3 regions of the Clostridium nitrophenolicum genome follow, and region 2 is predicted to be linked to each of the others. Evidence: riboswitches for the same ligand, from Rfam matches in the RefSeq annotation. Region 2 holds a riboswitch; each other region holds the start of a gene.
What was found. Region 2 has a riboswitch for thiamine pyrophosphate ahead of thiC (phosphomethylpyrimidine synthase ThiC). Riboswitches for the same ligand answer to the same signal wherever they lie in the genome.
Positions count from the first base shown of each region.

Region 1: another riboswitch for thiamine pyrophosphate. It lies ahead of thiW (energy coupling factor transporter S component ThiW); the one in region 2 lies ahead of thiC (phosphomethylpyrimidine synthase ThiC).
Region 3: another riboswitch for thiamine pyrophosphate. It lies ahead of purF (amidophosphoribosyltransferase); the one in region 2 lies ahead of thiC (phosphomethylpyrimidine synthase ThiC).

Region 1 covers NZ_AP042469.1:1,537,599-1,540,888, forward strand. The annotation lists gene ACZ5N4_RS07135 (pseudouridine synthase) at 1-49, shown strand, start outside; gene ACZ5N4_RS07140 (Rossmann-fold NAD(P)-binding domain-containing protein) at 123-1,058, opposite strand; TPP riboswitch at 1,428-1,532, shown strand; gene thiW (energy coupling factor transporter S component ThiW) at 1,844-2,413, shown strand; gene thiM (hydroxyethylthiazole kinase) at 2,391-3,188, shown strand; gene ACZ5N4_RS07155 (hypothetical protein) at 3,279-3,290, shown strand, end outside.
Region 2 covers NZ_AP042469.1:4,517,597-4,520,886, reverse strand. The annotation lists gene ACZ5N4_RS21445 (YjfB family protein) at 1-104, shown strand, start outside; gene ACZ5N4_RS21440 (HD-GYP domain-containing protein) at 488-1,549, shown strand; TPP riboswitch at 1,623-1,721, shown strand; gene thiC (phosphomethylpyrimidine synthase ThiC) at 1,868-3,181, shown strand; gene ACZ5N4_RS21430 (hypothetical protein) at 3,198-3,290, opposite strand, start outside.
Region 3 covers NZ_AP042469.1:3,043,450-3,046,739, reverse strand. The annotation lists gene ACZ5N4_RS14455 (MFS transporter) at 1-1,027, shown strand, start outside; TPP riboswitch at 1,091-1,202, shown strand; gene purF (amidophosphoribosyltransferase) at 1,338-2,684, shown strand; gene ACZ5N4_RS14445 (PilZ domain-containing protein) at 2,750-3,290, shown strand, end outside.

The sequences.
Region 1 (3,290 bases), 2.8 Mb from region 2:
AATTCAAAATCTATTGGGAGAATATCACCAAGTAATAGACAAAAAATAAGTTTGTAAAAGAATAGAAACCAGAGTACTAAATTAGTGTTATAGGTACTCTGGTTTCTATTTTGTTAGGTATTTTATTTCATTACTAAGTCTTTAAATATTTTAACGTCTTCTTTATAAACATTTTCGCTAAAAGCTTTACTTATTTTTGAACTGACCTGCCTAAATAAAATTGAAGGTGAATTATTTACTACATAGTAGTAAACGTCATTCTTTTTATATATTGGGTCATCTATTGAAGTGTTTACACTTCCTTCGATTGCTTTACCTGCATTTGCAGAAGCATCAATTATTAAACAATTTTTCTTTAATTTTTTTTGTTGGTCTAGAGTTAATATGTGTAAACCAGCTTTATCTAACTCGATGCCGTTTATTATAATATCAAACTTATGAGAAGAACTTATAAATTGATCCATAGTTTTTCTGTAAAATAGCGTAATATTATTGCTAAATTTAGAAATAGCACAAAATGCTCCTTGAGATACATTCCCTGATCCTAGTATAGCAATGTTTGTATTGTTATCAGGAATATCACCAAAATTAAGTAAAGCGTGTAGAGTAGAAGAATAACCAGCGATAAAACTGTTATCCTTTACAAAGTTTGGTGGAATCCAGTCTATTCTTTTAGCTGTATTTTTGTAATAAACAGTAGGATGTATGTTGTCTAAATCAACTATAATTAAATCTTTAATATTAGCTTGTTCTTCCATGAATTTTTTTCCGGATCCAAATGGATGGGTCCAGCCAATGATCATATGGTTTTTCCTTAAGTATTTATAATCTTGTTCACCAATGAGTTTTAGAGAAAATATCGCATCACAATTTAAAAAGATTTCTTCTCGAGATCCGATCTTACAGCCTACTGCTTCATAATCTTCATCGCTTATGCCTAAGCTCATTCCAAAATTATGTTCTACTATAAGTTCGTTATTAAAGTTATCTACATGTTCAGGCAATAAAGCTACCCGTCTTTCACCGGGAAAGCTTGGAATGATAAGACCTAATTTCATATTTTTATACCTCCATCTTAATTTAGTGAAAATTTCAATCGAATTTTTGTCATGAAATTTATATTTTACTCGAATTCTTACAACTTTTTAAGGATTAATAGATTCATATAGTCATTCTTTTACTTATGACTAAAAGATTGTTTATTGCTTATAGATTAGATTTTATCGCTTCACTGACAGAAGAAGTGTTCTTTTGATATCTATAAATGAATTTTTGTATAGGTTATATACCATAAATTTGAATCTAACAACTTAATTATAATATAAAGTTGTTACTTTGTAAAGAAAACTCTATTTTTGTAAGTACAAAGGAACATAACTATGGTATTTGCAGGTTATGTTGAATTTAACAAAAACATATGATATAATTTTCCTGAAAAGGGGAGCTTGCACTGCAGGCTGAGAGGAAGTTTATACTTCGACCCATAACTTGATTCGGATAATGCCGACGTAAGGAAATATTTTAGTTATACTATTTGCTTATATTTTTATGAGTATAAATGGGATATGCCTTACTCGGTGTATTCCATTTTTTTATTATGCTTCAAGGAGTATATCTTTGATAAGCGGAGGGGGAGCACCCTGCGCTTTATGGCAAAGTACAACTAAATAGCGAGGGAACTTGTGTTTCAAGGTGAGAGGAAGCTTTTGAGCTTCGACCGACCGGTATGACCTATGTCATATAGGAAATTGCTATTTAGTTACGCTAAAACTATGCCTTGTTAGTGGTATTTATTTCCTGTATGACATTTTGGAAAATAAATATTATTAGGGAGGTTTTTATTATGGAAAGAAACTCAAAACTATTAAAAAAACTTATGCTGGCAATGATGGTAGCAATGGGAGTTGTAATTTCACCGATTCTTCGTGTTGAAGGAATGTGTCCTATGGCGCATTTTATTAACATAGTATGTTCTGTTATTCTTGGACCTTGGTATTCACTGCTTTGTGCTACATTGATTGGTGTAATAAGAATGGCTCTCATGGGAATTCCACCACTGGCTTTAACTGGTGCAGTTTTTGGAGCCGCTTTGTCTGGAATTTTATATAGAGCATCTAAAGGTAATTTGATTTTTGCGGCTATAGGTGAGGTTATAGGAACTGGCATTATAGGAGCTATAGTTTCATATCCTGTCATGACACTTATTTGGGGCAGAACAGGGCTTACATGGATGTTTTATGTTCCTTCATTTATTATGGCCACACTTATTGGAGGAACAATTGCATTTGTTTTCTTGGGAGCATTAAGCAGAACAGGGATGCTTGCAAAAATTCAGAGACGTTTGGGGGCGAAAGTTTATGATAAACCAAGAAGTAACAATAGACAACCTATTGCAAATAAGACAGAGTGTTAAATCAAATAAACCTCTTATTCACTGCATCACAAATCCAATTTCAATAAATGATTGCGCAAATATGATGCTTGCTGTAGGTGCAAAACCTATCATGGCTGAACATCCTTTAGAGGTTGCTGAAATTACCTTCGTTTCTAAGTCTCTTGGGGTTAACCTTGGAAATATAACGGATATCAGAATGGAATCTATGTTGATTTCAGGTAAAACAGCTTTTGAAAATAAAATTCCACAAGTAATTGACCTTGTAGGTGTGGGCTGCAGTAAGCTTCGCCTAGATTATGCAAAGAAATTTATTTCAGAGTGTCGTCCAAGTGTTATTAAGGGTAATATGTCTGAAATAAAAGCAATCTGTGGTATAAAAAGCAATGCAAAAGGAATTGATGTTGGAGCATGTGATGTTGTAACAGAGCAAAATTTTGATGAAAATATAGAAATGCTAAAGACATTGTCGCTGCAAACGGGCTCTGTTATTGCAGTAACAGGAGTGGTAGATATAATAACAAACGGTACTAATACGTATTTAATAACAAATGGTTGTGAAATGCTTTCAATGGTAACAGGAACAGGATGTATGCTTACCGCCCTTATAGCAAGCTATATTTCTTCTGGAAGTATACTGGAGAGCACTGTTCTTGCAATAGCTCTTATGGGAATATGTGGTGAACTTTCTCAGCATGTTAAGGGGACTGGAAGTTTCAGAACTGAGCTTATAGATAATATATTTAGTATTTCTGATGATATAATAATAAAAAAAATAAGATGTAAATTAAAATAAAAAGAAATAATATTTTTATAAAGGGCATGTAACATTTTATTTTATTTGAAATATTATGATAAAGGGACTAAAAATTAAGGAGGTTACTTAATGAGTAACTAT
Region 2 (3,290 bases):
AAATGGCTATGAATACAGGTAAAGAAAATGCACAAGCTATGACAGATATGATTGAAAAGTCAGTTAACCCTAATTTAGGACAGAATTTGGACATAAGAGGATAAAGTGAAACTTGAATCAGATGGAGTTTTAAAACCCATCTAATTCTTAGTTGAACGAATCCAGGGACGTAGCCGCTCTTTACTCCCGCTTTCACAGAGTGCGATGGGAGTATTAGAGCGGGTAGTCATCGGATAAACAGGAATAAAAAATTAGAAAATGAGCTGCCTTTCAAAGGCGGTTCATTTTTTATAAAAAATAGTGCACTTATAATTATATTTGCAGTATAATTAAATATATAATTATAGCATTACAGGTAAAAGTAGAGACATATTTAGCATATATTTGGGTATAGTGTCATATTATCTATTATTATTCTCATATAAAATATTATATAATTATTTACAGAAACAATATTTGTTAGCAAATTTAACTTTCGAGGTGAAATATGAAGCTGGAGATTATAAATAGATTAGAAGGAAATGAAGTATTAGGTAAAAATATATTCACTAATGATGGAAGAGTTTTATTAAGAGCAGGTACGGTGTTAAATAATAATTACATTAATAAAATGAGAGAACTGGGAATATTTTATGTATATGTAGAAGATAAAAGGTTAGAGGATGTTGAAGTAGAAGATGAAAATGTCAGCAGATTAAAGCAGACAACTATGGAATGTATGTCAAGGATGATGAAGAATATAACTGTCGTTTCTGATAAAAAGATAATGTCAGATTATCAGAAAATTGTTGATGAACTTATAGATTATATAGGTACAAGTGCAGATATAAATAAAAGCTTATATGACATCCAAACAAATAGCAACCAGACCTACGTGCATAGTATAGATGTTTGTGTTATGGCAACTTTTATAGGACATGCTATGAGAATGGACTCCAATTCAGTAAAAGAGTTAGGACTAGCTGCTGTTATGCATGATATAGGCAAAGCTCAGCTGCCAAAGAGTTTGTTAGAAAAAAAAGGAAACTTAACAAAAGAAGAGTTAAATGAATTTAAGGAACACCCTTATATAGGAGCTAATATTCTGAGAAAGAATATCAGAATTCCTGGGACAGTAGTTAGAGCAGTTCTACAACATCACGAGAGAATGGATGGTAAAGGATATCCTTATGGTTTAGAAGGCAAGAGTATATCAAAATATGCTCGTATAATTACTATAAGTGATGTGTATGATACTATAGCAAATAGCGGGGATTATAAAAAAACTTTCAGTCCAAATGATGCCTATGAGTTAATATTAGCAGGAAGTGGTACAATTTTTGATGAAGAAATAGTCAAGATATTTAGAAAATCCTTTTCAGTTTATCCTCTAGGCTGCTGTGTTAAGTTATCAAATAATGTTGAAGGATATGTAGTAAGGCAGAATGAAAATTTTCCTGACAGGCCTGTAATAAGAGTTATATATGACGCTGAAACAAGAAATGATATAGAACCTTATGAAATCGACTTAGTAGAGAGTATAAATTTAGTAGTAAAAAGTGTAGTTTAAACAAATATATTCTAATCCTTTACAAAGGTAATATATTGAAGTATAATTTTTATGTAGAAATAAATAGAGCCTTTGTATTTGCTAGGTGTGCCGTTTGGCTGAGAGGGCGTTTGCCTAAACCTTGGAACCTGATGTAGTTAACACTACCGGAGGGAAGCAATAGTGTAAATTAGTATATTCTTTGGATTTTACATGAAAGCTTATCTTTTGGTAAGCTTTCATTTTTTTTATTAGAAATATATTTAAGTTAAAAAGCCAGCATTACATATGGGGATATTTATGAACTACTAAAATTATATAAAAAGGAGACCGAAGATTATGAACTATACAACACAGATGGATGCTGCTAAAAAAGGCATCATTACAAATGAGATGAAAGTAGTTGCAGAAAAGGAACATATGGATGTTGGTCAATTAAGAGAGCTTATAGCTGAAGGAAAAGTTGTCATACCTGCGAATAAGAATCACAAAGCATTAAGTCCTGAAGGAGTAGGACAAGGTTTAAGAACAAAAATAAATGTTAATTTGGGAATTTCAAAGGACTGCTGTAATGTAGATGCAGAAGTTGAGAAGGTACAAAAAGCTATAGAAATGAAAGCAGAAGCTATAATGGATTTAAGTTCCTTTGGGAAAACTGAAGAGTTCAGAAGAAAGGTAGTAGAAATAAGTCCAGCAATGCTAGGCACAGTTCCAATGTATGATGCAGTAGGCTTTTATGATAAAGAACTAAGTGATATAACTTCAGAAGAATTTTTAAGAGTAATTGAAAAGCATGCTAAAGATGGAGTTGACTTCATGACTATTCATGCTGGTATAAACAGAGAAACTGCTCAGGTTTTTAAAAGGAATAAAAGAGTTATGAATATAGTTTCTAGAGGAGGATCACTTTTATATGCATGGATGGAACTTAATAACAAAGAAAATCCATTCTATGAATATTTCGATAAGGTTCTAGATATATGTGTAGAATATGATGTAACTATAAGTCTTGGAGATGCTTGTAGGCCAGGCTGCCTTGCAGATGCTACAGATGCCAGCCAAATTAAAGAACTTATGATTTTAGGTGAGTTAACAAAAAGAGCCTGGGAGAAAAATGTACAGGTTATGATAGAAGGACCTGGACACATGGCCTTAAATGAAATAGCCTCCAATATGATTTTAGAGAAGAAGCTATGTCATGGAGCTCCATTCTATGTTTTAGGACCTTTAGTTACAGATATTGCCCCAGGGTATGACCATATAACAAGTGCTATAGGAGGGGCTATTGCAGCAGCAAATGGTGCAGATTTCCTATGCTATGTTACTCCAGCAGAACACTTAAGACTTCCTAATCTAGAAGATATGAAAGAAGGTATTATTGCGAGTAAAATAGCTGCCCATGCTGCAGATATAGCAAAAGGAGTTAAAGGTGCTGAAGAATGGGATTTAGCTATGGCAAAAGCAAGACAGAAGTTAGATTGGGAATCAATGTTTGAACTTTCTATAGATCCAGAAAAAGCAAGAAGGTATAGAAGAGAATCCACGCCAGAACATAGTGATAGCTGTACTATGTGTGGAAAGATGTGCTCCGTAAGAAATATGAATAGAGTTATGGAAGGCAAAAATGTAAACATATTAAGGGAAGAGGACTAAAATATAGATGCCTCAATTACTTTCTGAGTAGTTGAGGCATCTTTCCTGTTAAGGCATATATGAAATCTTCATTTGGTTTTATGATCCATTTGCTATTTTGTTCATATAA
Region 3 (3,290 bases), 1.5 Mb from region 2:
TGAAATGTTATTTACAGCATATATTTTAACTATGGCAATTATGATGATTCCATCAGGAATTTTAGCTAATAAATTAGGTAATAAAAATATGATGTCAATTGGATTAGGTCTAGTTACACTGTTTTCTTTATTATGTGGAATTTCAAATGGAATTCCTGCACTTTCAATTTTCCGTGCAGGTTGGGGACTTGGAAATTCAATGTTTTTTGCTACAGCAATGATTTTATTAATTTCATTTACAGATGATGCAAATGATGCAATAGGTTTATACGAGGCTGCAATCGGTCTTGGAATGGCTGGAGGACCTCTACTGGGAGGAGTTTTAGGTGGATATTCTTGGCGTTATCCATTTATGGCTACTTGTATTCTTATATTCATTGCCTTTATTTTAGTTAGCTTTTTTGTTTATGAATCTAAAGATAAAAGTAAGCGCAAAATAGCTGGTGGTAAAGAACTATTAAAATTAATTAAATACCGTCCTTTTATTAGTGTAGCAATGTCCTCTATGTGTTATTATTACGGATTCTTCGTAATATTAGCTTATTCACCACTTGTTATAAAAGTTTCACCTATTCAATTAGGTTTTGTGTTCTTTGGTTGGGGATTAATGCTTGCTTATGGTTCAGCTATTCTTTCCCATAATCTAGAGAAGAGGTTTAGTCCTAAGATTATTCTACCGTATAGTTTATTATTATTTTTTATTTTTACTGGATCTCTATTCTTTATGAGCAACCTATATGGGAAAATCATACTAATTATTCTATCAGGTCTAGTTTCTGGATTAAATAATGCATTATATACTAGTCATATCATGGAAGTATCTCCATATGAAAGAGGCATTACTTCAGGAGCATATAATTTTGTTCGTTGGCTTGGAGCTGCTATAGCACCTGTTTTGTCTGGAATATTAGGACATGCATTTTCACAGCAACTTCCTTTTGCAGTAGCTAGTTTTATCACTTTATTAGCAATTGGTTTAATCACAATAAAACCTCAGCAGGAGAAGGAATTAGAAAATGCAGCATAGATAAACAGAATATAAATTGAATAAAAAGATTTCCTATGGTACTATTAGATAATAAAAGTGAATAAAAAAACACAGGGGAGTTGGATTGGCCAACTGAGAGTAAGAACTTTAATTCTTTGACCCTAAATACCTGAACTGGATAATGCCAGCGTAGGAAGTTGTTTTCATAACGTGTCTAAGAAGATGTTAATTTAAAAACACAGATCCTATGGATTTGTGTTTTTTTATTTTAAAGAAGCACATTGAAAATCCTATGCTTTGAAAATCAGGTAAATAATTATAGAATTTAAAAGATAGGAAGTGTGCAGGTATGAATAGCAGTAAACAAGTAGATAAAATTGAAGATGAGTGTGGTGTATTTGGGATTTTAGGTGATGAAATTCTTGATATATCTTCTTTGTTATATACTGCACTTAATGCTCTGCAGCATAGGGGGCAAGAAAGCTGTGGTATAGCTGTTGCTGATAGTGACAATATAAGTTGTTATAAGGGGATGGGACTTGTTTCTAATGTTTTTAATAAAGGAAATTTTAGCGAGATTACAGGTAATTCAGCAATAGGGCATGTACGATATTCAACTTGTGGAGATAGTAATATAATAAATGCGCAGCCCATAATAAGTGGGAGTATTGCAATTGCCCACAACGGGAATTTAACAAATGCTAAAGAGCTGCGAGCTAATTTAGAGGCAAAAGGTGTGAAATTTAATACCACAACAGATTCAGAGGTAATATTAAAATTAATAGAAAACAGCGAGTGTGAAACACTAGAAGATGCAATATTAGAGGTTATAAAACAAATAGATGGAGGATATTCAGTATTGCTTTATACTGGAGAAAAGCTATTTGGATTCAGAGATCCAAAGGGAATTAGGCCACTTTGTATAGGAACACTTAATAACTCCTTTGTTTTATCCTCTGAAAGCTGTGCACTAGATTCTATTAAGGCTGAATTAATAAGAGATGTATATCCTGGAGAAATTATTACAATAGATTCTACTGGAATGAAATCAATAAATTATTGTAAAAAATTTAAGCACTCAATTTGTGCTTTTGAGTACATATATTTTGCTAGGCCGGATAGTATAATTGACAGAGTAAGTGTCTATCAATCAAGAATTAATGCAGGAAGAGCTCTTTGGGATGAATGTCCTACTGAATCAGATATAGTTATAGGCGTTCCTCAGTCTGGAATTTTGTCTGCCATTGGATTTGCAAAGTCATCTAGTATTCCCTATGATGTAGGATTTGAAAAAAATGAATATGTAGGAAGAACTTTTATTGAACCCTCTAAAAAAATAAGGCAAGCTAACCTGGAACTTAAACTAAATGTGATAAAAGACTCCGTTAAAGGCAAGAGAGTAATTGTAGTGGATGACTCTATTGTGCGAGGAACTACAAGTAAAAGAATTGTACAATTATTAAGGAATGCAGGCGCAAAAGAGATACATTTTAGAGCTGCTTCTCCTATTATAAAATATCCGTGCTTTTGGGGAATCAATACTTCTAATAGTCATGAGTTAGTCGGTTCTAGATACAGTATAGATGAAATAAAAGATCTCATTGATGCTGACAGTTTACAATATCTAAGTATTGAAGGTTTACTGAAATCTATTGGTAAGAAGAAAGATATTTGTCTTCAATGCTTTATAAAATAGAAATATTTCCATTTTTACTGTATAATATAAACTACATATTTATGCTGTTAAGGGGATGTGGCTAGATGGTGGATAAATTTGTTAACTTGAATTGTTGTAATAAAGTGCTTCAGTTGATGCACGAAAGTAGAAGCTGTACAGGGGTTATAAAAACCGTTTACAAGGAATGTATTCTTGTAAGCGTCGATTATTATGAGCATTTTATTTTTCCAGTAGATAAACATATAGAACTTATAGTATTACAAGAGAATGAACTGTTTCTTTGCAAATCAACTGTTTTAGGAATAAAAAACAATGAAGAATACATACATCTTGTACTAAGTCCTCCTAAGATAATAAGACTTATTGACAGAAGAATGTACCATAGAATTCCAATTAACTTGAAGATTTCATACCTACCTTTAGCTGCAGGTATTCATTATTACTCAATATCAGATATATCAACTGAGATACTTGCAAGAAATAGATTCAAAGCTGGCATTATAACTGATATAGGTGGAGGAGGATTAAAACTGCAGTGCTCTGATAGCTTAGACGTTGGAAGTCAAATAATAGTTTGCATAAATGTAAATTGCAGACTGTCTCTTCTCAGTAAGATAACAAGAA